Regions from separate parts of the Cellulomonas sp. ES6 genome, predicted to be linked through region 1. Evidence: riboswitches for the same ligand, from Rfam matches in the RefSeq annotation. Region 1 holds a riboswitch; each other region holds the start of a gene.

Region 1 (7,682 bases):
CGGGTGCGGGGCGGCCCGAGGCGCGGGTCGGGCGCCAGCTCCGGTGCGAGCGGCCCGGCGGGCGCCGGCGCCGGCTCGGTCGCGGTCGCTGCGGGCGCGGGTCCGGGCGCCGTCCGCCCGGCGTGCGGTGCCGGCATCCGCCTGCCCCCATCTGCTCGATGACGATCTCTCCCCGGTGTCATCGGCGCGCGGCGCGGCGGCCTGAAGGGTGTCGCCGAAGATCGCCTCCGACGACCGGCCCGGCTGCGGCCCGCGTGAGGGGCCGCCGGTGGTTCCCCAGCACCCGGACGACCGCGGAGGCCGTCCGCACCGTGCGCGAAGATGGGCCCGTGCCCACCTACTCCGGCGACCTGGACCCGATCGACGAGGCGCTGCTGCGCGAGCTGGCCGTCGACGCCCGCGCGTCGTACGCGGACCTCGGCGCGGTCGTGTCGCTGTCCGCCCCGGCGGTGAAGCGGCGCGTGGACCGCCTGCGGGAGCGCGGCGTCGTCCGCGGGTTCACCGTCCTGCTGGACCCGGCCGCCCTCGGGTGGGCCACCGAGGCCTTCGTCGAGCTGTTCTGCCACGGCTCGACGAGCCCGGCCACGATGCGCTCAGCCGTCGAGCGCTACCCGGAGGTCGTCGCCGCCAGCACCGTCACGGGCGACGTCGACCTGGTCGTGCAGGTGCGCGCCCGGGACATGCGGCACCTGGAGCAGGTGGTCGAGCGCCTCGCCGCCGAGCCGTTCGTGTCGCGGACGCGCTCCACGGTCGTGCTGTCGGCGCTGGTGCGGCGACCGGACGTGCCGCCCCCGCCTGAGCCGCCCGCGCCGCGTCAGCCCGCCGCTTCCGTCAGCCCGCCGCGCCGCCGTCCGCCCCGGCCCCGGCCGTCCCCGCGGCGCCTGCGGTCCCCTCGGCGCCGCCGGCCCCGGCGGCCGCCACCCGCTCCGCGCACCGGTTCGTGACCACCATCACCGGGCACGCCGAGTGGTGCAGCACGGCCTGGCTCGTGGAGCCGAGCAGCAGCCCCGTGAACCCGCCCCGCCCCCGGGAGCCCACGACGATGAGGTCGGTCGCGGCCGAGAACTCGGTGAGCAGCTCCGCGCCGGTGCCGTCCAGCACGGCCCTCCGCACCGTGGCGCCGGGGTGGTCGGCCAGCGCGCGGTCGACGACGACGTTGAGCCCCTCCGTGACGTCCGCGAGCACCTGCGTCTGGTCGATCGTCGCGGGCAGCCACGCCATGACGCCCGAGCCGCTGCCGACGGGCACGCCGGCGACGGCCGTGAGCTCGGCGCCCCACGCCTGCGCCTCCTCGATCGCGTGGCGCAGGGCGAGGTCCGCCTGCGGGGAGCCGTCCACGCCGACGACCATGCGCCGCACGGGCCGGACCACCGGCGCGGACTCGTCGCTCGGCACGATGCCGCCCCGGCGCTGGTCGCGCAGCGGCACGACGACGGTCGGGCAGTACGCGTGCGCCGGCAGCGTCGACGAGACGGTCCCGAGCAGCCGGTCCGCGAACCCGCCCTTGCCCCTGGTGCCGACGACGACGAGCGAGGCGTCCCGTGACATCTCGACCAGGACGGCCGCCGCGTCGCCGGTCGCCACGGTGGTCGTGACCTGGAGGTCCGGCCCGGCGACGCGCTGCTGCGCCTCCGCGAGCACCGCGCGGGCGCCCTGCTGGATGGCGGTGTCGTCGAGGGCCGCGTACCCGCCGTCCAGCGAGGCGGCCGTGAACGACGGCAGCGTGTAGGAGCACACCACGTGCAGCGGGCGCCGTCGCGTACGCGCCTCCCCGGCAGCCCAGTCGAGCGCGTGCATGCTCGCCGCCGACCCGTCCACCCCGACCAGGATCTCCGCGTCCCGCTTCATGGCTCCGACCTCCTTGGTGGCACACCCCAGTGTGCCCCCGATCATGCCGGATCCGCACCTGCCACGGAGCAGGGCGTGGCGTTTCCTTGCCGTCCCCTTGACCCGCTCCGTCGCTCAGGCGGCGAGGTACGCGGACCAGGCGGGCTCGTCGGCGGCCACCCCGCGCAGGAACGCCGTCGCACCCCGCGGGGCCGACGGCGTCCAGGCCAGCTCCCACCCGATCTCATGGAGCAGGTGGTCGGCCTTGCGGTGGTTGCACCGCCGGCACGCCGCGACGACGTTGGTCCACTCGTGCCGGCCGCCGCGCGAGCGGGGTGCACGTGGTCCACGGTGTCGGCGTGCGAGCCGCAGTACGCGCACCGGTGGTCGTCGCGCTGGAGCACGGTGCGGCGCGTCGGCGGCAGCGGCCGGCGCACGGGGACGTGCACGTAGCGGGTCAGCGACAGCACCACGGGCATCGGGACGGCGACGTGCTCGGAGTGCAGCACCCGCCCGTCCGACTCGAGCACCGTCGCCTTGCCCGACATCACGAGCGTGACGGCGCGCGGCAGTGCGACGACGCACAGCGGTTCCAGGCTGGCGTTGAGGAGCAACGTCCGGGGTGGCGCAGGGAGCAGCACGGCGAACTCCTTGACCGGGGGCCCGTCTGGCTGACGGGTCCGCTGGGGAGCGAGCAGCGCCAGCGTACGCGCCCACCCCGGGAACCGGCCCGGTCTTTCGCGCCGGCCGCGCCGGTGCGCGGCGTGCGGACCCCCGGGGACGGCAGGACCCCCGCACCCGGGGCGGGTGCGGGGGTCCTGGAGGCGTCGTGCGTGCCCGGGAGACTCAGCCGATGCGGATGAACGTCGGCGAGCTCTGCCAGATGGCGCGGAACTGCACCGTCTTGCCGGGGCGCGGGGAGTCGATCTGCTGGTCGCCGCCGGCGTAGATCGAGATGTGGCCGGGGCTCCAGATGAGGTCACCCGGCTGGGCCTCGGCGGCCGAGATGACCGTGCCCGCGTCGCGGATCGCCGACGACGTGCGGGGCAGCGAGATGCCGAGCTGCGCGTACACGGACACGAAGCCGGAGCAGTCGAAGCCGTCCGGGGTCGTGCCGCCGGAGACGTACGGCGTGCCGACGTAGCGGGCCGCGATCTCGAGGACGGCGTTGCCGGCGACCGACTGCGGCACGGCAGCGGCGGCGACCTCGACCGGGGCGGCCTCGACCGTGGCGCGCTGGGCGCTGCGGGAGACGACCGGCTCGGGCTCCGGCTCCGGCTCGGGCTCCGGGACCACGGCGGTCGCGGCGGGGGCCTCGAAGGTCCACGCGGCGTCGGCCGGGGCGGTGACGACCGGCGCGGTGTCGAGGACCGTCTTCGCGGAGGCGGTCAGCGCGGTGGTGTCGACCGACGGCAGCGCGGCCTGGTCGCCGGAGGTCGTCGCGGCACCGGCCGGGACGGCGACCGCGGAGACCATGAGCCCCGTGGTGGCCGCGACGACGGCGGTGCGGCGACCGGCCTGGGCGAGGGTGCCCGTGGCGGCGGTGGCGAGGTCGGTCAGGGGGTGACGGGGCGACGCGCAGAACGGTGTCGGGCGCGCACAGCACTTGCGGACACGTACAGCCTCTCCTGGCGCCTACGAGGTGAGCTGTCGGGTTCGGGTGGAGATACCCGGCCGCGTGACGCTCCCGGGAGGTCCCGGTCACGTCGCGCGGCTTCACCCCAAGGACACCGTCTCCGGTGCCCACAAGTGGTTCCCCGCCCCTGCCGGCGAGTCGTACGGACCTCGGGCGGCGGCAGGGCTCGGCGTACCGTCCAAGGGCTCTGACGGAGGAGGGTTCCGTCGAGCAGGACCGACCGTACCCGACCCCCGAGCCGATTGTCACGTTCCGGTCACGATCCGTTTGCCGATCACCCGGACGCCCCCACGAGGACCCTGGTCACGCACACGACGAGGCCCCGCGGGTGGCGCGTGCCACACCGCGGGGCCGTCGGTGCCGGGCGCCGTCACCGGCGCGGGGCGAGGGCCTCAGCCGACCCCGAGGAACACGTGGCGCGCGACCTCCTGCGGCAGGTCGAGCACCGTCTCCGCGCCGGGCCTCCCGACCGTGACGACGCCGGCGCCCTTCTCGACCGTGACCTCCTGGCCGGGACGCACGCCGGCCTGCGCGAGGCGGGCGAGCAGGTCCACGTCCGTCTGGATGGGCTCACCCAGCCGGGCGACGACCCCCGTGGTCGGGCCGGTCGCGGCCGCCGCGACGGCGACGAGCGACTCCACGCCGTCGAGGAACCCGACCGGCGTGCGCTCCTCCCCGATCTCGTCGAGACCGGGGATCGGGTTGCCGTACGGGTCGAAGTGCGGGTGGTCGAGCAGGCCGGCGAGCCGGCGCTCCACCCGCTCGCTCATGACGTGCTCCCAGCGGCACGCCTCCTCGTGGACGTACTCCCAGTCCAGCCCGATGACGTCGACCAGCAGCCGCTCGGCCAGCCGGTGCTTGCGCATCACGCGCATCGCCTTCGTGCGGCCCGCCTCGGTCAGCTCCAGGTGGCGGTCACCGGACACGACGACGAGCCCGTCCCGCTCCATGCGGGCGACGGTCTGGGACACCGTGGGACCGCTGTGCCCGAGCCGCTCGGCGATGCGGGCGCGCAGCGGCGTGATGCCCTCCTCGGTGAGCTCGTAGATGGTCTTCAGATACATCTCGGTCGTGTCGATCAGGTCACTCACGCCGGTGCCCTCCTGTGTACGCAGACGTCCGTCCACAGGCTAGTGGTCCTGCCGCCGGGCGGCGTCGGGCGCGTAGGGTGCGGCGCGTGACCGTGACGCCCGCCACCGTGACCATCCCCGAGGAGCTCCTGCCGTCGGACGGCCGGTTCGGCTCCGGGCCCGCGAAGGTCCGCGACGCGCAGGTCCGGGCGCTCGCCGAGGTCGGCCGCAGCCTCCTCGGCACCTCGCACCGCCAGGCCCCCGTCCGCTCGCTCGTCGGCCGCGTGCGCGCCGGGCTCGGCGAGCTGTTCTCCCTCCCGGACGGGTACGAGGTCGCGCTCGGGAACGGCGGCTCGACGGCCTTCTGGGACGTCGCGACGCTGTGCCTCGTGGAGCGCCGGTCGGCCCACGCCGTCTTCGGGGAGTTCGGCGGCAAGTTCGCGGCCGCCGCGGCGCGCGCCCCGTTCCTCGAGGACCCCGTCGTCACCGAGGTGCCCGCCGGGTCCTCGGCGACGCCCGCGGCCGCCGACGGCGTCGACGCCTACGCGTGGGCGCACAACGAGACGTCCACCGGCGCCGTCGCGCCCGTCCGCCGCGTGCCGGGCTCCGCCGACCAGGGCGCGCTGGTGCTGGTCGACGCCACCTCGGGCGCCGGGGGCCTCGCCGTCGACGTCGCGCAGACCGACGCCTACTACTTCGCGCCGCAGAAGTCGTTCTCGTCCGACGGCGGCCTGTGGCTGGCCGTGCTGTCCCCCGCCGCGGTCGAGCGCGCCGAGCGCGTCGAGTCCGGCCGCTGGGTGCCCGAGTTCCTGTCCCTGAGCGCGGCCGTGCGCAGCTCACGCGCGGACCAGACCCTCAACACCCCCGCGATCGCCACGCTCGTGCTGCTCGCGGAGCAGGTCGACTGGATGCTGGCGAACGGCGGCCTCGACTGGTGCGCCGCGCGGACCGCGACCTCCGCCGGGCACCTGTACGGCTGGGCGGACGCCCGCGACTGGGCCCGCCCGTTCGTCACCGACCCCGGGCAGCGCTCACCCGTCGTCGGCACCGTGGACCTCGCGCCCGAGATCGAGGCGCCGACCGTGGCGCGCATCCTGCGGGCGCACGGCATCGTCGACGTCGAGCCCTACCGCAAGCTCGGGCGCAACCAGCTGCGGGTCGCGATGTTCCCGTCGGTGGAGCCGGACGACGTGCTGGCGCTCACCGCCTGCATCGACCACGTGGTGGACCGGCTGCTCTGACGACCGGGGCGCGCTCCCCGCGCGCACGGCCGACGCGACGGACGGCACCGGCCGGGCACGCGACCGACGGCACCGGCCGGGCACGGGGCCCGGCCGGTGCCGTGCGATCCCGCCCGGTGGGCGGGACGGGGTCAGCGGGCCCGGTGGGTCCGGCGGGACGCGACCACGACCAGTCCGGCACCCAGCAGCACCGCGCCACCCGCGGCGGCCAGCAGCTGCCACGAGTTCGCCCCGGTCACGGCGAGCACCGCCGACTGGTAGCGGACCTCCGTCGCGGGCGCGGCGAGCACCTCGGAGGTCGTCACGACGCCGGAGACCTCCGAGTCCGGGGGCGTCACGACCACGCCGTCGACCTCCTCCTGCGGCCCCGCGCACGCCGACGTCGGCGGCGGGTAGGCCACGACGGTCGACGCCGACGGGTTCACCTCGAACTCGACCCGCACCGCCGGCCGGGAGAAGTCGAACTCGTCGTGCTGCACCCACGTGCCGTCCGGCTGCTGCGACCAGCCGGGCCAGTCGACGACCTGGTCGCCGTCGAGCACGGTGCCGGGCCAGTACACCCGGCCGCTGAGCGGCAGGCCCGACTGGACCACCGCGTCGCCGTCGGGGTTGACCCACGTGAGCGTGACCGTGTCGTTCGACGTCCCGTACGGCTCGACGGCGTAGTCGAGCACGGGGGCGTCGCCGACGCAGAGCGCGGTCGCGCGGGCGATGACCAGCTCGCAGCGACCGGCCGGGGCGTAGCCGTCGGAGGGCGTCGTGCACGCGGCGTCGGGGTCGGTCGCGCCGGCGTCCGGGCCGGGGTCGGTCGCGTCCGGGCCGGCCGCCGGGTCGTCCGCGGCCGGGTCGTCGGCCGCCGGCCGGAGCGCGAGCCGGTCCCGGCGTCGCGGGAGCCGGCGACGCGAACGCCGGAGCCGCTCCCGCCGTCACGGCCAGCGCCGTCAGCAGGAGCCCGGCGAGCGCTCGTCGCGTCCGTGCCATGTCACACCTCCACCCGCCCGACGCCATCGCCGGGCTCGCCTCACCGATTCGTACAAATCGGACATTTCGCCCATGCTACGGCCACCGGGGCCCGACGCGCCGACCGGAGGGCCGGGTGAAATCCGCATGATCACGCGGAAGAGCACCCCCGAAGCCCCCGACCAGCCACGACACCCCACGCACCGACCCACCGACCCACCGACCCACCGGCACTCGCCGCCCCCACCCGCCCCACCCGTTCGGAGGCTCCCACCGCGCTCGGAGGTGGCCGCGCGCCGTCGTGGTGGTCCACGGACCACCACGATCACCGTTCGGAGCCTCCGACGGGGACGGAGTTCGGCTCTGCGCGGGGTGCGGGGTGCCGTGCGGTTCGCGGTCACGCGCACCCTCGGTCGGAGGCTCCGAACGCGCTCGGAGGTGGCCGCGCGCCGTCGTGGTGCTCCCCGGACCACCACGATGGCCCGTCGGAGCCTCCGACGGGCTCAGAGGGGGGGGTGGGTGCGGGGGTGGGGTGGGTGCGGGGGTGGGGTGGGTGCGGGGGTGGGGTGGGTGCGGGGGTGGGGTGGGTGCGGGGGTGGGGTGGGTGCGGGGGTGGGGTGGGTGCGGGGGTGGGGTGGGTGCGGGGGTGGGGTGGGTGCGGGGGTGGGGGTCAGGGGGCGGGGCAGTGGGACTCGACGAGGCCCGGGCCCGTCAGGGTGGGGGTGGTCCAGACGGTGATCCCGCTCGCCGTGGCCGGCACCGTCAGGGTGTAGGTCTCCGCCCCGCCCGGCTCGAGGCGGGAGGTCACCACGGCGACGTCGCGGCGCGCGGTGCGGGCGGTCTGCCCGCCGACCACGGCGTCGTCGCGCCGGATCTCGCCGAGCCGGCCGTCACGCGCGGAGTAGAACGACACGTTCGTCGCCAACCACCCGGGCGGCAGCCCGGACC
Region 2 (7,682 bases), 1.2 Mb from region 1:
CACGCGCAGCAGATCAGCCTCAAGGACGTCCAAGCCGCCCGCAACGCCCGTCGCCGCGCCGTGCGCCGAGGCATCAATGAGCGGATCGCCGTCGTCGCCGCCCACACCCTCGACGCCCCTGCCAGGCCAGTGCCGCCGCGGATGCCGAGCGTGGCGCGGCTCAAGGTCTACAGGGAGGACCTCAGGTGAGCGAACGCTTCATCGTGACCAAGGAGCACCGCCGGTTCACCGAGTTCGCCGACTCCGTCCGGCGCGGGCGCACCATCGGGATGTGCTTCGGACCGGCCGGGGTCGGTAAGACCGTCTCCGCACGCCGCTACGCCCACTGGGACCAAGCCCACGAGCTGCTGACCGACTGGGGCCCACGCAGCGACGACGACGCCAAGATCTATGCTGCGCTGGCCAAGAATCGCACCGCCCTGTACACACCCGGGGTCCTGACCACCCCGCGGCTGCTGCGCGAAGACCTGGACCGGATCATCACGCGCACCAGCATCTGCATCCAGCAGCACCTCGAGGTCCCCGGCCGCATCCCCGTGGACCGGTGGGGCACCCGGCGCACCACCAACTACGTCCAGCTCGTCATCGTCGACGAGTCCGAACGCCTGAGCTCCACCGCCCTCGAGCTCCTACGGGACCGCTACGACCGCGACCAGATCGCCCTGATGCTCATCGGCATGCCTGGGCTCGAGAAGCAGTTCACCCACTACCCCCAGTTCTACAGTCGCGTCGGCTTCGCCCATCAGTACCGGCCCCTGAGCAACGACGAGCTGCTCTTCGTCCTCCAACGCCACTGGCGCACCCTCGGCAAGACGGTCAACCCCGACGACTTCACCGACGCCCAGGCCATCGCCGCGATCAGCCGCATCACCCGCGGCAACTTCCGCCTCCTCGAGCGACTCTTCCCCCAGATCGAACGCGTCCTGAAGATCAACGAGTTGCAGACCATCACTAGCGACGTCGTTGAAGCGGCCGCCAGCACCCTCGTTATCGGCGTCAACTAGGCACCGCCTCCGAGCGACGGAAGATCGCCGCCACGTACCGGAGAAAGTCACAGCCCGGGACTTCGTCGGACCTTCATGAACCCTGAACGGAACATTCAGCACACCGGGTCGAGCCTGGTGGCCATGCCACCGGAACCGGTCGACACGCCTGCCCAGCTCGCGGACGCGACGAACCCCCGATCCCGCACCCGAGCGCTGTGGTCCGCAGCGAGCAGCGCGCTCGGTGCGGTGGTGGGACTGGCACCGCACGTCCTGCACCACGTCGGCCCGTTGGTCGGTACTGCGATTGTCGCGGGTTCCGGCGGGACCGCCCTCTTCGGCGTGCTCGGGCTGGCCGCCACCGTCCCCATGCTGGTCAAGCTGCACAGGCGCAGCGGGTCGCTCTGGCTGCCAGCCGGCGCTCTCGTGCTCTTCGCGATCGCCTTCGCGTTCTCCACCTTCGTCCTCGGGCCGCTCATCAGCGGTGAGGAGCCGACGGTCCCCAGCAGCGACGTGCACGAAGGGCACCATCCCGCCGACAGCTGAAGCTCCCGACGGTGCACCTCCACGCCGCCCGTCGGCACAGCGCTGTACGGCGCGACCGCGACGCCGCACAGCGCTGGCGTCAGCCGACCCGGATGAACACCGGCGAGGTCTGCCAGATCTCGCGGATCTGCACGGCCTTGCCCGGAACCGGCGCATCGACCTGCAGGTTCCCGCCGGCGTAGATCGAGATGTGCCCCGGCGACCAGATCAGGTCGCCGGGCTGAGCCTGGTCCCGCGGCACCTCGACCCCCGCGTACCGCTGCTGCGCGGACGTCCGCGGCAGCGTCACCCCGACCTGCGCGTACACGTACGAGGTGAACCCCGAGCAGTCGAAGCCGCTGGGCGTGGTGCCGCCCCACACGTAGGGCACCCCCACGAGGCTCGATGCTGCCTCGACGATCGCGCTGCCGTTCGCGCTGGCCGGCGCGGGCGCCCCGATCCCGGGCGACGGTGCAGGCGTCTCGTCCCGGGCCGTGCTGCGAGTCGCAGCCGGGGCCTGCTCGGGCTGCGGCTCCGGCTCCGGCTCGGGGGCCGGCGGTGGCGTTACCGCCGTAGCAACGGGATTGTCGAACGTCCAGGTCGCCTCGGCCGGAGTCGCGACGACCGGCCCGGACTCGATCACCGCTCTGGCCGCCGACGTGAGTCGTGCAGTGTCCAGCAGCGCGATCCGGCTCTCGTGATGGGAGGGCACCGCCGCGGACGCCGGGGCTGCCACCAGGGAGACGACCATGCCCGACGTCGCCACGGCAGCTCCGGTGCGGCGCCCGGCGGCAGACAGACCGGAGGCGGCCACGGCCTGTGCGTCGGTCAGGGGCGTTCGGCTGCGCCCGGCCGCGCGGTGGCGCGCTCGGGCGAAGGGGCGTGCGGGCATCGACGACTCCTGCCGCCTGCGAGGTGAGCTGTCGGGTTCGGGCCGGAGCAGCCCGGCCGGTCCATCGAGACCGGCTTCACCCCAAGGGCACGACGTGCCCGTCCATCCTGGTTCCCCCGCTCCTGCCCGTGCGGTCTGCGGGTCGTCGAGCAGCGGCAGGACTCGGCGTTCTGCTCGACCCACCCAGTCGGCGCCTGGGTCGCGACGATGCTAGGCAGCCCATGCGGTGCTGTCATCGCCCACCGGCGCAATCCTGGCGTGCGAACAGGTCTCGAGACCGCCGCACGGCGCCCCGCAGGGCGGGCGAAGTCGCTGGTCGCGAGCGTTCGTCTCGCGCACGGTGTGTCGTGGACGCACGCACCGCCTCGTCGGGAACTTCAGCGAAACTTCATGGAAGCCGCTGAAGCGGCTTGATCTACACAAGCGACGCTAGACGGGAGCCGAGGGGTCCCCAGACCCCGGATCGATCGCCTGAGGAGCACCCCGAGCATGATCCGCCGTCGTCCTGTCGTCGTCGCAACGACCGCCGTCGTCCTGGCCGCGGGCGGTGCTGCGTTCGCGGTCAGCCGTGCGCTGGCTCCCGCCGCAGACACCGCGGTCCAGGAGAGCATCGATCTCCCCGCGGTCGACCGGTACGACATCACCGGAGCGACCACGCAGGGGGTCGTCGACCTCGACATCACCACCGCAGAGATGACGCTGGGTGGTCGGTCCGTCGAACGGTATCTCTACGCGGACGCTGCAAGCGAAGTCGTCCACGGGGCCGGGGTGCCGATCGTCGTCGACGTAGGGCAGCGGCTGCAGATCGACGTCACGAACTCGACCGACACCGCGACCAACATCCACTGGCACGGGATGAGCGTGCCCGCCGACCAGGACGGTCCAGGCATCCTGATCGAACCCGGACGAGAGCACCGGTACGAGTTCACCGCTGCCCGCCCAGGAACGTACTGGTACCACTCACACGAACGACCGGTGCGCGACCAGGTCGATCGCGGCATGTATGCACCGTTCATCGTCCGCGAACCCGCGGACGCGCGCTACGACCTCGACCAGGTCCTCGTGCTCGACGACTGGGTCGTGGATCGCACCACCGGTCACATGGAGGTCGTCGGCGACGTCGACACCGTCAACGGCCGCACCGGCCAGGACATCGAGCCGATCAGCATCACCGGCGGGCAGATCGCCAAGCTCCGGCTGGTGAACGCCTCGACCGCCAAGACCCAGGACCTGACGTTCCCACTCGACGTGCGCGTCACCCACACCGACGGCGCACCCCTCGTCGAGCCCTACAACACCCGCCGGCTCAGCATCGCCCCAGGCGAGCGCTACGACGTCGAGGTCGCCCCGGTCGGCCACCTGGGGTCGGGCTTGTCGATCACCAACGAGCGCGACAACGGAATGACCATCCCCGTCCACTACACCGCCTCGGACGCTCCCGCGGCCGTCTCGCCCTTCATCCCGCCCGCACCCAGCGACCTCGACCCCGACCTGCTGAGCCGCGAACCGGACATCGAGATGGTGCTCGCCGACGCGATGACGATGTCCGCAGGCATGGGCATGGCCTGGACGATCAACGGCGACGTCTTCCCCGACGCTGAGACGTTCGACGTGCAGGTCGGGCGCACCTACCTCGTGCGTTTCCGCAACGCCGGGCAGCACCGAATGGACCACCCGATGCACGTGCACGGCGCGCACTTCCGGGTGCTATCCACCGACGGCCAGGCCCTCGAGCGGGAAGTGTGGAAGGACACCGTGGCGGTGCCACCGGACAGCTACGTCGACGTCGCCGTGACCTTCGAGCAGCCCGGGACCTGGATGGTCCACTGCCACATCCTCGATCACGAGGACGCCGGGATGATGACCAGCATCACGGCGACATGAGACGGCGCGACCGGCGCCCGCCGCGGCAGCCACCCGGCCCGACCCACGTCGCCACCCCGCCGGCGTCGCGCTCGTGGATCACCGTCAGCCTCGACGAGCGAGACCGGTGGCCGGCGCTCGCGCCCGTCGCAGCGCTCGGTCTAGTGGCCGCAGGGCTGATGGCCTGGCTGGGCCTGCCGCCGGTGGACCTTCACGGGCCGCTGCACCGCTGGTTTTCTGTCATGGACCCCCTGTGCGGCGGAACGCGGTCCGTGCGGCTCGCCGCGATGGGCGATCTCGCAGCAGCATGGAAATACAACCCGCTCGGCCCGATCCTGATGACCGGGGCCGCGCTGGCTGTGCTGCGGTGGTGCGCCGGCACCGCGACCAGCAGATGGCTCGGGCTCGACCTCGCCGACCGCCGGCCTGCGCGTGCCGCTGCGGGGCTGATCACGACACTGCTGCTCGCCTTGCTCGCGGTCCGCCAGCAGCTCAACGTCGAGCTCCTGCGGTAGCCCGCGCCCGACCGCGTTCATCAGACCTTGACCGCATCGTGAGCGCGCCTCGACGGCCAGCTCATAGCGTTGCTGCCGAGTCGGTTCCCCCGCGCGCAGCGGAGGAGTTGCCGTGCACACGCGCGGACGAGACCCCCGCGCCGGCGCACAGTGTGCGCCGGGCGATACCCCGACGGGAGGCCGCCATGAGGACCACGGCTGAAGACGAGGCCGTTCTCCGGCGCCTGCGCCGCCTTGAAGGGCAAGTGCGCGGCGTCGCGACCATGATCGAGAGCGGTTCGTACTGCATCGACGTGCTCACGCAGATCGCCGCCGCATCCGGTGCCCTCCAGGCAGTCGCGCGTCAACTCCTCGACGACCACATCCGTCACTGCCTCTCGCAAGCCGCGCAGGCGTCCGCAGACGTGCAGGACGAGCGTGTCGACGAGGTATCGCAGGCGATCGCCCGCCTGCTTCGCGCCTGACACCCGAGAGCGTGCCTGGAGCGCGGTTCGTCACCCGACGATCCCGCAGACCGCAGACCGCGAACCGCAAGGACGAGACACATGCATCGTGGAGTCGGAATACCCTCGGGGGGTATGCCGTTTGAGCGGGCGAAGCCCCACTCCGGGTCGGATCACGAGAGAGGACCACCGCGATGAGCCTCGAGGACCACACCGGGCACGGGCCCGTCGATGCACCGAGTACGGCCCACCACGGACATGGAGGGCACACGCCCGACGGGCAGACGACGCAGGAGCACCATGGGCACCCCGCGACCGTGACTGCAGCGGTGCCGCCTGACCACCAGGACGCGCACGGTGGCCACGAGGGGCATACAGGCCACGGCAGCCATGCCGGTCACGTCGACCGGTTCCGCCGCCTGTTCTGGGTCATGCTCGTGCTCGCGGTCCCGGTCGTCGCCGCCAGCGCCATGTTCGCGATGCTCCTGGGCTACGAGCTGCCCGACGCAACCTGGGTGGCGTGGGTCTCGCCCGTGCTCGGCACGGTCATGTTCACTTGGGGCGGCGCGCCGTTCCTGACCGGTGCCGCCCAGGAGCTGCGCGCCAAGCGCCCCGGGATGATGCTGCTCGTCGCGTTGGCGATCACCGTGGCGTTCGTCGCGTCGTGGCTCGCGACCCTGGGTGTCGTCGCCCACGGACTCGACTTCTGGTGGGAGCTCGCGCTTCTCATCGTGATCATGCTGCTCGGGCACTGGATCGAGATGCGCTCGCTCGCTCAGACGACCTCCGCTCTCGACTCCCTGGCCGCTCTGCTGCCCGACGAGGCCGAGCGCGTCGAGGGCAACGACGTGGTCCGGGTCGCCCCGTCCGACCTCGCGGTCGACGACGTGGTGCTCGTGCGACCCGGAGCCAGGGTTCCCGCAGACGGCGCGATCATCGACGGCGCCGCCGAGATGGACGAGTCGATGGTCACCGGTGAGTCCCGCACCGTGCGGCGCTCCGCCGGGGACCGGGTTGTCGCCGGCACCGTCGCCACCGACTCCGCCCTACGGCTGCGGGTGACCGCCGTCGGAGACGACACCGCGCTGGCCGGCATCCGCAGGCTCGTGCTCGAAGCGCAGAACTCGACCTCGCGCGCGCAGCGACTGGCGGACACGGCAGCCGCGCTGCTGTTCTGGTTCGCCCTCGGTGCGGCCGCCGTCACCGCCGTCGTCTGGTCGATCGCCGGCCAGCCCGACGCTGCCGTGATCCGCACCATCACCGTCCTGGTGATCGCCTGCCCCCACGCCCTCGGCCTGGCGATCCCCCTCGTGGTGTCCATCGCCACCGAGCGCGCCGCCCGCGGCGGCATCCTCGTCAAGGACCGCCTGGCCCTGGAGAGCATGCGCACGGTCAGCACCGTGGTGTTCGACAAGACCGGCACCCTGACCAAGGGCCAGCCGACCGTGACCGACGTGCGGCCCACCCCCGGTTTCGACCGCGACGAGGTTCTGGCGCTGGCCGCGGCCGCCGAGGCCGACAGCGAGCACCCGCTCGCGCAGGCGATCGTCTCGGCCGCGAGCGACCTGCACGTGCCGGCCGCCGCCGAGTTCACCTCGTCCCCAGCGGTCGGCGTCCGCGCCCGCGTCGGCGGCCGGACCGTCGAGGTCGGAGGCCCCAGCCTGCTGCACCAGAGCGGTGTCGACGAGCTCGATGGCATCGACCAATGGCGCAGCGAAGGAGCGATCATTCTGCATGTGCTCGTCGACGGCCGCCCGGCCGGGGCTCTGAAGCTCGCCGACGAGATCCGCGAGGAGTCCCGGGCCGCGATCCGGCAGCTCCACGACCGCGACGTCGACGTCGTGATGATCACTGGCGACGCGGAGGCCGTCGCCCGCACCGTCGCCGCCGAGATCGGCATCGACCGGGTCTTCGCCGGTGTCCGGCCCGAGGACAAGTCCGCCAAGGTCGCCGAGCTCCAGCGCGAGGGAGGCACCGTGGCGATGGTCGGCGACGGCGTCAACGACGCCCCCGCCCTCGCGCAGGCCGATGTCGGCATCGCCATCGGCGCCGGCACCGATGTCGCGATCGCCTCCGCCGGCGTGATCCTCGCCAGCGACGACCCTCGATCCGTCGTCTCGGTCATCGATCTGTCCACTGCCAGCTACCGCAAGATGAAGCAGAACCTGTGGTGGGCCGCTGGCTACAACCTCATCGCTGTGCCGCTTGCCGCCGGCGTGCTCGCACCCATCGGTTTCGTCATGCCGATGTCCGTCGGGGCCATCCTCATGTCCGTGTCCACGATCGTCGTCGCCCTGAACGCTCAGCTCCTGCGTCGACTGGATCTGCGGCCACGTTGACAAGAGCCGAGCCAAGTCGGCGCCCTCGGTGCCGGAGTACCGACGGTCATCAATATGGGACGCCGCCAAGTGTACGTCCCGATATGCATCCAGACGAGGTTTCGCCACCGCCGACTACCGCC
Region 3 (7,682 bases), 1.2 Mb from region 1:
GTGACGAATACGGGGCTGCGCCAGGTGGACGACCTGACATGCATCCAGACGAGGTCTCGCCACCCCCGACTACCGCCTGAACACGCCGGTCCTCAATGCCCACCGCTCCGATCGGCGGGTGGCCGGCATCTCAGGCGTGCGTGGGTGCGGCCCTCGTGGTGTCGCGGGTTCAGGCGGTGACGGGCTCGACCCCGAGCTCGGCGAGCAGGGCGACTACCCGGGCGCGGATCGCGTCGCGGATCGGGCGGACGGACTCGATGCCCTGCCCGGCCGGGTCGTCCAGCGCCCAGTCCTCGTACCGCTTGCCGGGGAAGATCGGGCAGGCGTCGCCGCAGCCCATCGTGATCACCACGTCGGAGGCCTGGACCGCGTCGGTGGTCAGGACCTTGGGGCGCTCGGCGCGGATGTCGATGCCCTCTTCGAGCATCGCCTCGACGGCGACCGGGTTGATCTGCTCGGCGGGCATCGACCCGGCGGAGCGGACCTCGACGGCGCCGCCGGACAGGTGCCGCAGGTAGCCGGCGGCCATCTGGGAGCGGCCGGCGTTGTGCACGCAGACGAACAGGGCGGACGGCTTGTTCTCGGTCATCAGGTTCTCCACGGGGGTCAGGCGGTCGGCAGGGTGAGGTCGGTCAGCAGGGCGCGCACGCGGCGGTCGATCTCGTCGCGGATCGCCCGCACCCCGGTGTCGGAGGCCAGGGCCGGGTCGCCGACGACCCAGTCCTCGTACCGCTTGCCGGGCAGGATCGGGCAGGTGTCGCCGCAGCCCATCGTGATGACGACGTCCGCGGCGCGGACCGCGTCGTCGGTCAGCGGCTTGGGGAACGCCTCGCCGTCGGCGCCGAGCTCGGCGAGCAGCGGCCGGACCGCGGCGTGCACGTCCGCGGCCGGCGCGGACCCCGCGGACCGGACGGTGATCGCGTCCCCGGCGTAGTGGTGCAGCAGGGCGGCGGCGAGCTGGGAGCGGCCGGCGTTCGCGACGCACACGAACAGCACCTGCGGGCGGGTGTCCGCGGCGTCCATCGCGCGGGCGGTGTCGGTCAGGCGCTGGCGGGCGAACCGCTCGGCGTTGACGACCAGGTGCGAGCGGATCGCCGAGGACCGGGCCAGACCGGTGTAGGACTCCCGGACGACGCTGAGCACCGCGCCGGGGTCGCGGTCGGGGAACGCCGCGGCGAGCCGGTCGGCGATCCGCGCCAGGGCGGCCTCGGCGTCGACGAGCCCGGCCAGCGGGACCGCGTTCGCGGCGTCCGCGGCTGCGGGGGCGAAGGAGTCCAGCAGGGTGGTGACCGCGCCGCGCAGCGCCGGCTGCACCCGGTAGTAGACCCAGGTCCCGCGCCGCTCGGAGGTCAGCAGCCCGACGTCCTTGAGCAGCTTCAGGTGGTGCGAGACGGTGGGCTGGGAGACCTCCGCGACCGTGGCCAGGTCGCACACGCACGCCTCGCCGGTCGGAGAGGTCGCGATCAGCGACAGCATCCGCAGCCGCAGCGGGTCACCCAGGGCCTTCAGGGTGCCGGCGACGTGCGCCGCGGCGTCGGCGCCCATCGCGTGGTCCGCCGGCGAGGGCTGCGGGGTGCAGCCGCCGGCGGCGGTCGTGGTCGCGTCGGGGGCGATGGTGGTCATGAGCGTGCCTCCTGCAGCTCGGCGGTGGCGGGGGAGGTCGAAGACGTGCGGAACCAGCGGTCCCTGGCCCAGAGGCTGACGTAGACCAGGGCGACCAGGACCGGGACCTCGATGAGCGGGCCGACCACACCGGCCAGCGCCTGCCCCGAGGTCGCACCGAACGTCCCGATCGCCACCGCGATCGCCAGCTCGAAGTTGTTGCCTGCCGCGGTGAACGCCAGCGTCGTCGACCGCGCGTACCCCAGCCCCAGGCCCCGCCCGGTGGCCAGGCCCACGGCCCACATCACCGCGAAGTACGCCAGCAGAGGCAGTGCGATCCGCGCGACGTCCAGCGGCCGCGACGTCACGGCCTCACCCTGCAGCGCGAACAGCAGCACGATCGTGAACAGCAACCCGTACAGCGCCCACGGACCCACCCGCGGGACGAGCCGCTCCTCGTACCAGTCCCGACCGCGCGTGCGCTCACCGATCCACCGCGAGGCGAACCCGGCGGCGAGCGGGACGCCGAGGAACACCAGGACGTTGACCGCGATCTGCCCGACGGACACGTCCAGGCCCTGCGAGTCCAGGCCCAGCCATCCAGGCAGCACGGACAGGTAGAACCAGCCCAGCAGCGAGAACGCCACCACCTGGAACACCGAGTTGATCGCGACCAGCACCGCGGCCGCCTCACGGTCGCCGCAGGCGAGGTCGTTCCAGATCACCACCATCGCGATGCACCGCGCCAAGCCGACGATGATCAGGCCGGTGCGGTACTCGGGCAGGTCGGGCAGGAACACCCACGCCAGGGCGAACATCAGCGCCGGGCCCACGACCCAGTTCAGCGCGAGGGAGCTCACCAGCAGCCGCTTGTCCCCGGTCACCGCAGCGACCCGGTCGTAGCGGACCTTCGCCAACACCGGGTACATCATCACCAGCAGGCCCAGCGCGATCGGCAGCGAGATGCCGCCCACCTCCAGCTCGGCCAGCGCGTCCCCAAGAGCGGGGACGAACCGGCCGAGGCCGATGCCCGCGACCATCGCCAGCCCGATCCACGCCGGCAGCCACCGGTCGAGCGTCGACAACCGCCCCCTCGTCGCGTCCGGGGCAGTCACCGGCGTGGTCTGATTCGACATGTCTCTATGTTGACACATCTCGATGCAGAGGCGAAGCGTCGTGACGTCTCGACCGCCTCGCCGGGCCGGCCGACTAGCCTCGCGGCATGGAGTCGCTGGAACGTCTGGACGACCTGTGGAGCGCGCGGGACTACCCCGTCCTCGTGGCGGCCGCGCGCCGGCTCAGGGAGCGGCCGCGGCCGCTGATGTCGCAGGACCTCGTCGAAGCCACCGGCCTCGAGCACCAGGAGGTCGTCGCGGCTCTCGCGAACCTCGGCCATCGTCACCTCGACGTCCGTGACGCCAGCAGCGAGGCGGTGCGCGACAACTACGTGGTCGGCATCATGCCCGCCGGCCTGGAAGCCGTCGGGCAGTGGCCCAGCCCCGACACGGCCGCGGATCGTCTCGTCGCAGCGCTCGATGCCCTGATCGACACCACCGCGGACGGGTCTCCGAAGCAGAGCCGGCTCAAGGCGGCACGCGACGGTCTGCTCGCCGCAGGTCGCGACGTCCTCGTCGACGTCGCCGGAGCCGCGATCACGGGCCGCCTGCCCATGTGATTGCCGGCGCCTCGCGTGCCACCACACGGGGAACTTCGTCGGTGGCGAATACAGGACGCCGCCAGGTGTTCGACCAGAGATGCATGCGGACCAGGTCTTGCCCCCCCGCGGGCCCGTGAGGCCCAGGACCGGTGTCGGGGTCCGCGGACGGCGCCCGTGCGACCTCGCGAGGCGACCGCTGTCGCGGGTGATGAAGGTTCGCTGAAGACGCGGCGGCACCGGCTCCGATCGGGCGACGCGACGCCTACGGTCGGAGAATCCGGACGCTCGTCCGGGAGCCGCGCGGATGCCGAGTCCTGCCACCGTCCGGCCCTTCGATGTCGGATGGCAGGAGCGGGGGACCGAGGTTCCACGGGAGCGCAGGCGCCCTCGGGGTGAAGCCGGTCCATGAGGCCGGCCGGACGCTCCGTCCGAACCCGACAGCTCACCTCGCAAGCGCCAGGAGCCACCATGCCTGCCCACCTGCGTGCCCCCTCGCGCCATCGCAACCCCGGCCGTGTCCGCACCCCGCTCACCGACGCCGTCACCAACGCGCTGGTGAGCGCTGCAGCGGTCAGCCGGCGCGCTAGTGCCGTCGTGGCCACGTCAGGACTTGCGGTCTCCCTCGCGGCTCACCCCGCCTCGGCTGCGGCCTCGTCGAACGGCTCCACCGGCACGATCGACTTAAGCGTCCTGGATGAGGCGAGGGCCCTGGCCGCCGCCGCCCCGTCAGCGGTCGCACCTGCGGCGGCCACGTGGTCGTTCGACGTCCCGGCCGCGACCGCGATCCTCCCGCCTCCGCCTCCGCCGCTTGTGGTCGAGGAGTCGCCCGCTCAGCCCCCCGACGGTGTCGCCTCGCGCAGCACCTCGCGCACCGAGGCCGCCGAGCCGAACGAGCCCGCGCCGATCGGTGCACCGCCCCCCGCGTCCGCGAACGGCAGCGTCGTCGTCGAGGTCGCGTCCGCGCTGGTCGGCGTGCCGTACGTGTACGGCGGGACGACCCCGGCCGGGTTCGACTGCTCTGGGTTCACGTCGTACGCGTACGCCCAGGTCGGGATCTCGATCCCGCGGACCTCGACCGCGCAGCGGGACGCCGGCACGGTCGTGTCCCGGGACCAGGCGCAGCCCGGTGACCTGATCTGGTCGCCGGGCCACATCGCGATCTACGCCGGCGGGAACTTTCAGGTCGACGCCCCGGTCCCAGGCAAGTCGGTGCAGATCCGCGAGATCTGGCAGTCGGACCCGTTGTTCATCCGGATCGGCTGACCGACGTGTCCGTCGGTGACCTCAGCACACTGCTCGTATGGGGGGCGGTGACGGCGTTCACCATCGCATTGGTGGCGTACTCCGTTGACCTCGCGCGCGTCGCCGACGCCTCGGCCCGTCCGCAACGTCGTCTCGCAGCGGTCGGCGCCCGGCCCGCAGGCGTCGAAGCGCCTGCCTCGCAGGACTCGGCACCGCTCGCGCCCGTCGGGCGCGCGGCCGGCATCGCTCGGTCGACGGCCACCGTGGCGACAGCGCTGCTGCTGGGCGGAGTCGCGCTACGCGGGGTGGCAGCCGGCAGATGGCCGACTGCCAACATGTACGAGTTTACGATCTTCGGGATCCTCGTCGCCGCGCTGGTGTTCCTGGGGATGCGACGCACCCGCATGCTGCCTTTCGTTGGGGTGCTGGTGACCGGCATCGCCGTGCTGGCGCTGATCGTGGCGCTGAACTCGTTCTACCTGCGGGCGGACGCTGTGCAGCCCGCGTTGCAGAGCTACTGGCTGGTCATCCACGTCAGCATCGCCATCGTGGCCACGGGAATCTTCACGGTCGCCTTCACGACGTCGGTGCTGCAGGTCCTCCAGGACGGCCGGGAGTCCGGGCACTCGCGACTCGACCAGCCATGGCGCGCAGGGTACGAGCTGCGCCGCTCGCTGCGGCGGTGGCGTATCACCGGTCCCACGTGGTCCTGGCTGAGGACCGTGCCGACCGCGGTGAGGCTCGAGGCGCTGTCCTTCCGGCTGAATGCGATCGCGTTCGTGCTGTGGACCCTCACGCTGATCGGCGGGGCGATCTGGGCCGAGCAGGCGTGGGGCCGGTACTGGGGCTGGGACCCCAAGGAGGTCGCGACCTTTGTCGCGTGGGTCGTGTACGCGGCGTACCTGCATGCGCGCACCACGCGAGGCTGGCAGGGGCGTCGCGCGGCCTACCTGGTGTACGTCGGATATGCCGTCGTGATCGCAAACTTCACGGTGGTGAACCTGTTCATCAACGGCAAGCACTCGTACTCGGGCATCTGACGCATGCGCCCGGAAGTAGACCCCTGCCGTGCCTGATCAAGCCCGCCCGCGGCAGGACGATCGTCCCGCGATCATCTGGGTCGTCGTAGCGATCGTCGTGGGCGGCGCCCTGACGGTGGCCGGCGTCGTGACGGGCAGCCTCGCGTCGACGACCGGCGGGGTCGTCGTGCTGTTCATCTGCTCCACCGCGACGCGGATCTGGTACCTGCGCCAGCGAAGATGACCGAGCTCACACGACCTCCAGGCGCTTCCAGGCTCGCCGCGGCAGTGCCCTCGAACCATCGCCGCCGCTCGGGGAAGATCGGCGCGCGAAGCACCCTTTCGCCGATGAAGGTCTGCTGAAGGTTGCTCATGAGGTGCCGGGCGGGCCGCCTCCGGCGCGCGCGCGGGCGCACGCCATCACACGACGGGCTGGAAGATCAGGATCAGCCCTTGCAGGCTCTGCGCCCACCGCCCCCACAAGCCGGTGACTAGTGCGATCCCGATCAGGACGAGCATGCTGCCACCAACGATGGAGATCACGCGGCGCCTACGCCGCACCACGGCCAGGAGCCGGGTGCTGTGCTGGAGGCCCACCGCGAGCAGCACGAACGGAAGGCCCAGACCCACGGCGTAGGCGGTCGACAGCAGGGCACCCCGGGTGGGCGACCCGCCGTCGAGGGACAACGCCATCACCGCCGCCAGCGTCGGGCCGATGCATGGGGTCCAGCCGAGCCCGAACGTCACGCCGAGCACGGGAGCCCCCCACAACGTCGCCGGAGGGCGGCGGTGCACCCGGACCTCACGCTGCAGGAACGGCACGCCACCGAGGAACGCAACCCCCATGACGATCACGACCACGCCGAGCGCCCGGGTCATCGGGTCCTGCCAGCGCAGCAGCGCCGCGCCGAGCGACCCCGCGAGGGCGCCCAGTGCGACGAACACCAGAGCGAACCCGAGGACGAACAGCGCGACCCCGAGGGTGAGCCTGCCGCGCCGAGGCGCCGGAGCCGGGTCCCGCACCGCGACCGCACCGACCGGCTGCACCGTCTGCGCGGTCAGCCCGCTGAGGAACCCGAGGTAGCCGGGGACGAGCGGTAGGACACACGGCGAGGCGAACGAGACCGCGCCGGCGACCAGCGAGACGAGCAGGGCGAGAAGCAGCGGGCCGGAGAACGCGGTGGTCGCGAACGCGGACCCGACGTCGGCGGCGGCCGCCACCGTGGCGGGAGTCGTCACGCGGCCGCCGGGGTGGGTGCTGGGGCGGCGGGCGAGCGCTCGACGCCGGCGCGCGGCCCCGGGGTGGTGACGCGAGCGGCCCGGATGCCGTTGAGGATGACCACGACCTCGGCGACCTCGTGCACCAGGACGACTCCCGCCAGGCCCAGCGTTCCGGTGAGGGCCAAGGGGAACAGCGCGACGATGATGAGCAGCGCGAGGCCGATGTTGCCGGTCATGATGCGCCGCCCGCGGCGGGCGTGAGCGATCGCGCGGGGCAGCAGTCGCAGGTCGTTGCCCGTGAAGGCGACGTCGGCAGACTCGACGGCGGCGGCGGTTCCGGTGGCGCCCATCGCGATGCCGACGTCTGCGGCGGCCAGCGCCGGGGCGTCGTTCACGCCGTCGCCGACCATGGCCGTGCCAGGGCCGAGGTCGACGACCGCGGTGGCCTTGTCCTCGGGTCGCTGCTCGGCGCGCACGTCGGAGATGCCCGCGGCTGCGGCGAGGGCGTGCGCGGTGCGTCTGTTGTCGCCGGTGAGCATGGTCGTGCGCAGCCCGGCGGCGTGCAGCGCGGCGACGGCCTCCGCCGCTTCGGGGCGCAGCTCGTCGCGGATCCCGATGACCCCGACGGTGCGTCCCTCGGCGCGCACCACGACGGTGGTCATGCCGGCGGACTCCATGGCATCCAGCGCACTGGTGAGCGGCCCGGCGTCGAGCCAGCGGGTGGAGCCGACCTCCACAAGCACGCCGTCGACCGTCCCGGAAACGCCGTGCCCGGGGTGCTCGACCACGTCCTCGGCCGTCCCTGCGCCGGGCGAGGAGGTGAGCAGGGCACGGGCCAGCGGGTGCGCACTGCGCGCCTCGACTGCGGCCGCCCAGGCCAGCACCTGCTCGGCAGTGGTGCCCTCGACGGCCCGGGCGTCCACCACCTCGGGGCGGTTCAC

Evidence for each region. A riboswitch is a leader RNA that binds a small molecule or an ion and turns the genes downstream of it on or off. The one in region 1 is predicted to bind cyclic di-AMP.
Region 2: linked by a shared signal. The riboswitch ahead of P9841_RS12995 (C40 family peptidase) and the one ahead of P9841_RS07715 (C40 family peptidase) in region 1 are both predicted to bind cyclic di-AMP.
Region 3: linked by a shared signal. The riboswitch ahead of P9841_RS13170 (C40 family peptidase) and the one ahead of P9841_RS07715 (C40 family peptidase) in region 1 are both predicted to bind cyclic di-AMP.

The regions. Positions count from the first base shown of each region.
Region 1 covers NZ_CP125655.1:1,642,604-1,650,285, forward strand. Annotated here, with positions in the region: gene P9841_RS07700 (Lrp/AsnC family transcriptional regulator) at 330-944, shown strand; gene P9841_RS07705 (universal stress protein) at 832-1,848, opposite strand; gene P9841_RS19095 (HNH endonuclease) at 1,963-2,208, opposite strand; partial or broken gene P9841_RS19100 (HNH endonuclease) at 2,325-2,468, opposite strand; gene P9841_RS07715 (C40 family peptidase) at 2,674-3,303, opposite strand; cyclic di-AMP (ydaO/yuaA leader) riboswitch at 3,446-3,645, opposite strand; gene P9841_RS07720 (iron-dependent transcriptional repressor DtxR) at 3,856-4,554, opposite strand; gene serC (phosphoserine transaminase) at 4,641-5,774, shown strand; gene P9841_RS07730 (LPXTG cell wall anchor domain-containing protein) at 5,906-6,448, opposite strand; gene P9841_RS07735 (DUF4012 domain-containing protein) at 7,405-7,682, opposite strand, start outside.
Region 2 covers NZ_CP125655.1:2,797,580-2,805,261, forward strand. Annotated here, with positions in the region: gene P9841_RS12980 (TnsB C-terminal domain-containing protein) at 1-189, shown strand, start outside; gene P9841_RS12985 (AAA family ATPase) at 186-1,004, shown strand; gene P9841_RS12990 (hypothetical protein) at 1,080-1,529, shown strand; gene P9841_RS12995 (C40 family peptidase) at 1,609-2,274, opposite strand; cyclic di-AMP (ydaO/yuaA leader) riboswitch at 2,399-2,578, opposite strand; gene P9841_RS13000 (multicopper oxidase family protein) at 2,890-4,284, shown strand; gene P9841_RS13005 (DUF2752 domain-containing protein) at 4,281-4,778, shown strand; gene P9841_RS13010 (metal-sensitive transcriptional regulator) at 4,964-5,242, shown strand; gene P9841_RS13015 (heavy metal translocating P-type ATPase) at 5,416-7,560, shown strand.
Region 3 covers NZ_CP125655.1:2,830,120-2,837,801, forward strand. Annotated here, with positions in the region: gene P9841_RS13150 (arsenate reductase ArsC) at 170-589, opposite strand; gene P9841_RS13155 (metalloregulator ArsR/SmtB family transcription factor) at 607-1,623, opposite strand; gene arsB (ACR3 family arsenite efflux transporter) at 1,620-2,738, opposite strand; gene P9841_RS13165 (hypothetical protein) at 2,825-3,277, shown strand; cyclic di-AMP (ydaO/yuaA leader) riboswitch at 3,590-3,713, shown strand; gene P9841_RS13170 (C40 family peptidase) at 3,854-4,522, shown strand; gene ccsB (c-type cytochrome biogenesis protein CcsB) at 4,528-5,541, shown strand; gene P9841_RS13180 (hypothetical protein) at 5,570-5,764, shown strand; gene P9841_RS13185 (cytochrome c biogenesis CcdA family protein) at 5,941-6,759, opposite strand; gene P9841_RS13190 (heavy metal translocating P-type ATPase) at 6,756-7,682, opposite strand, start outside.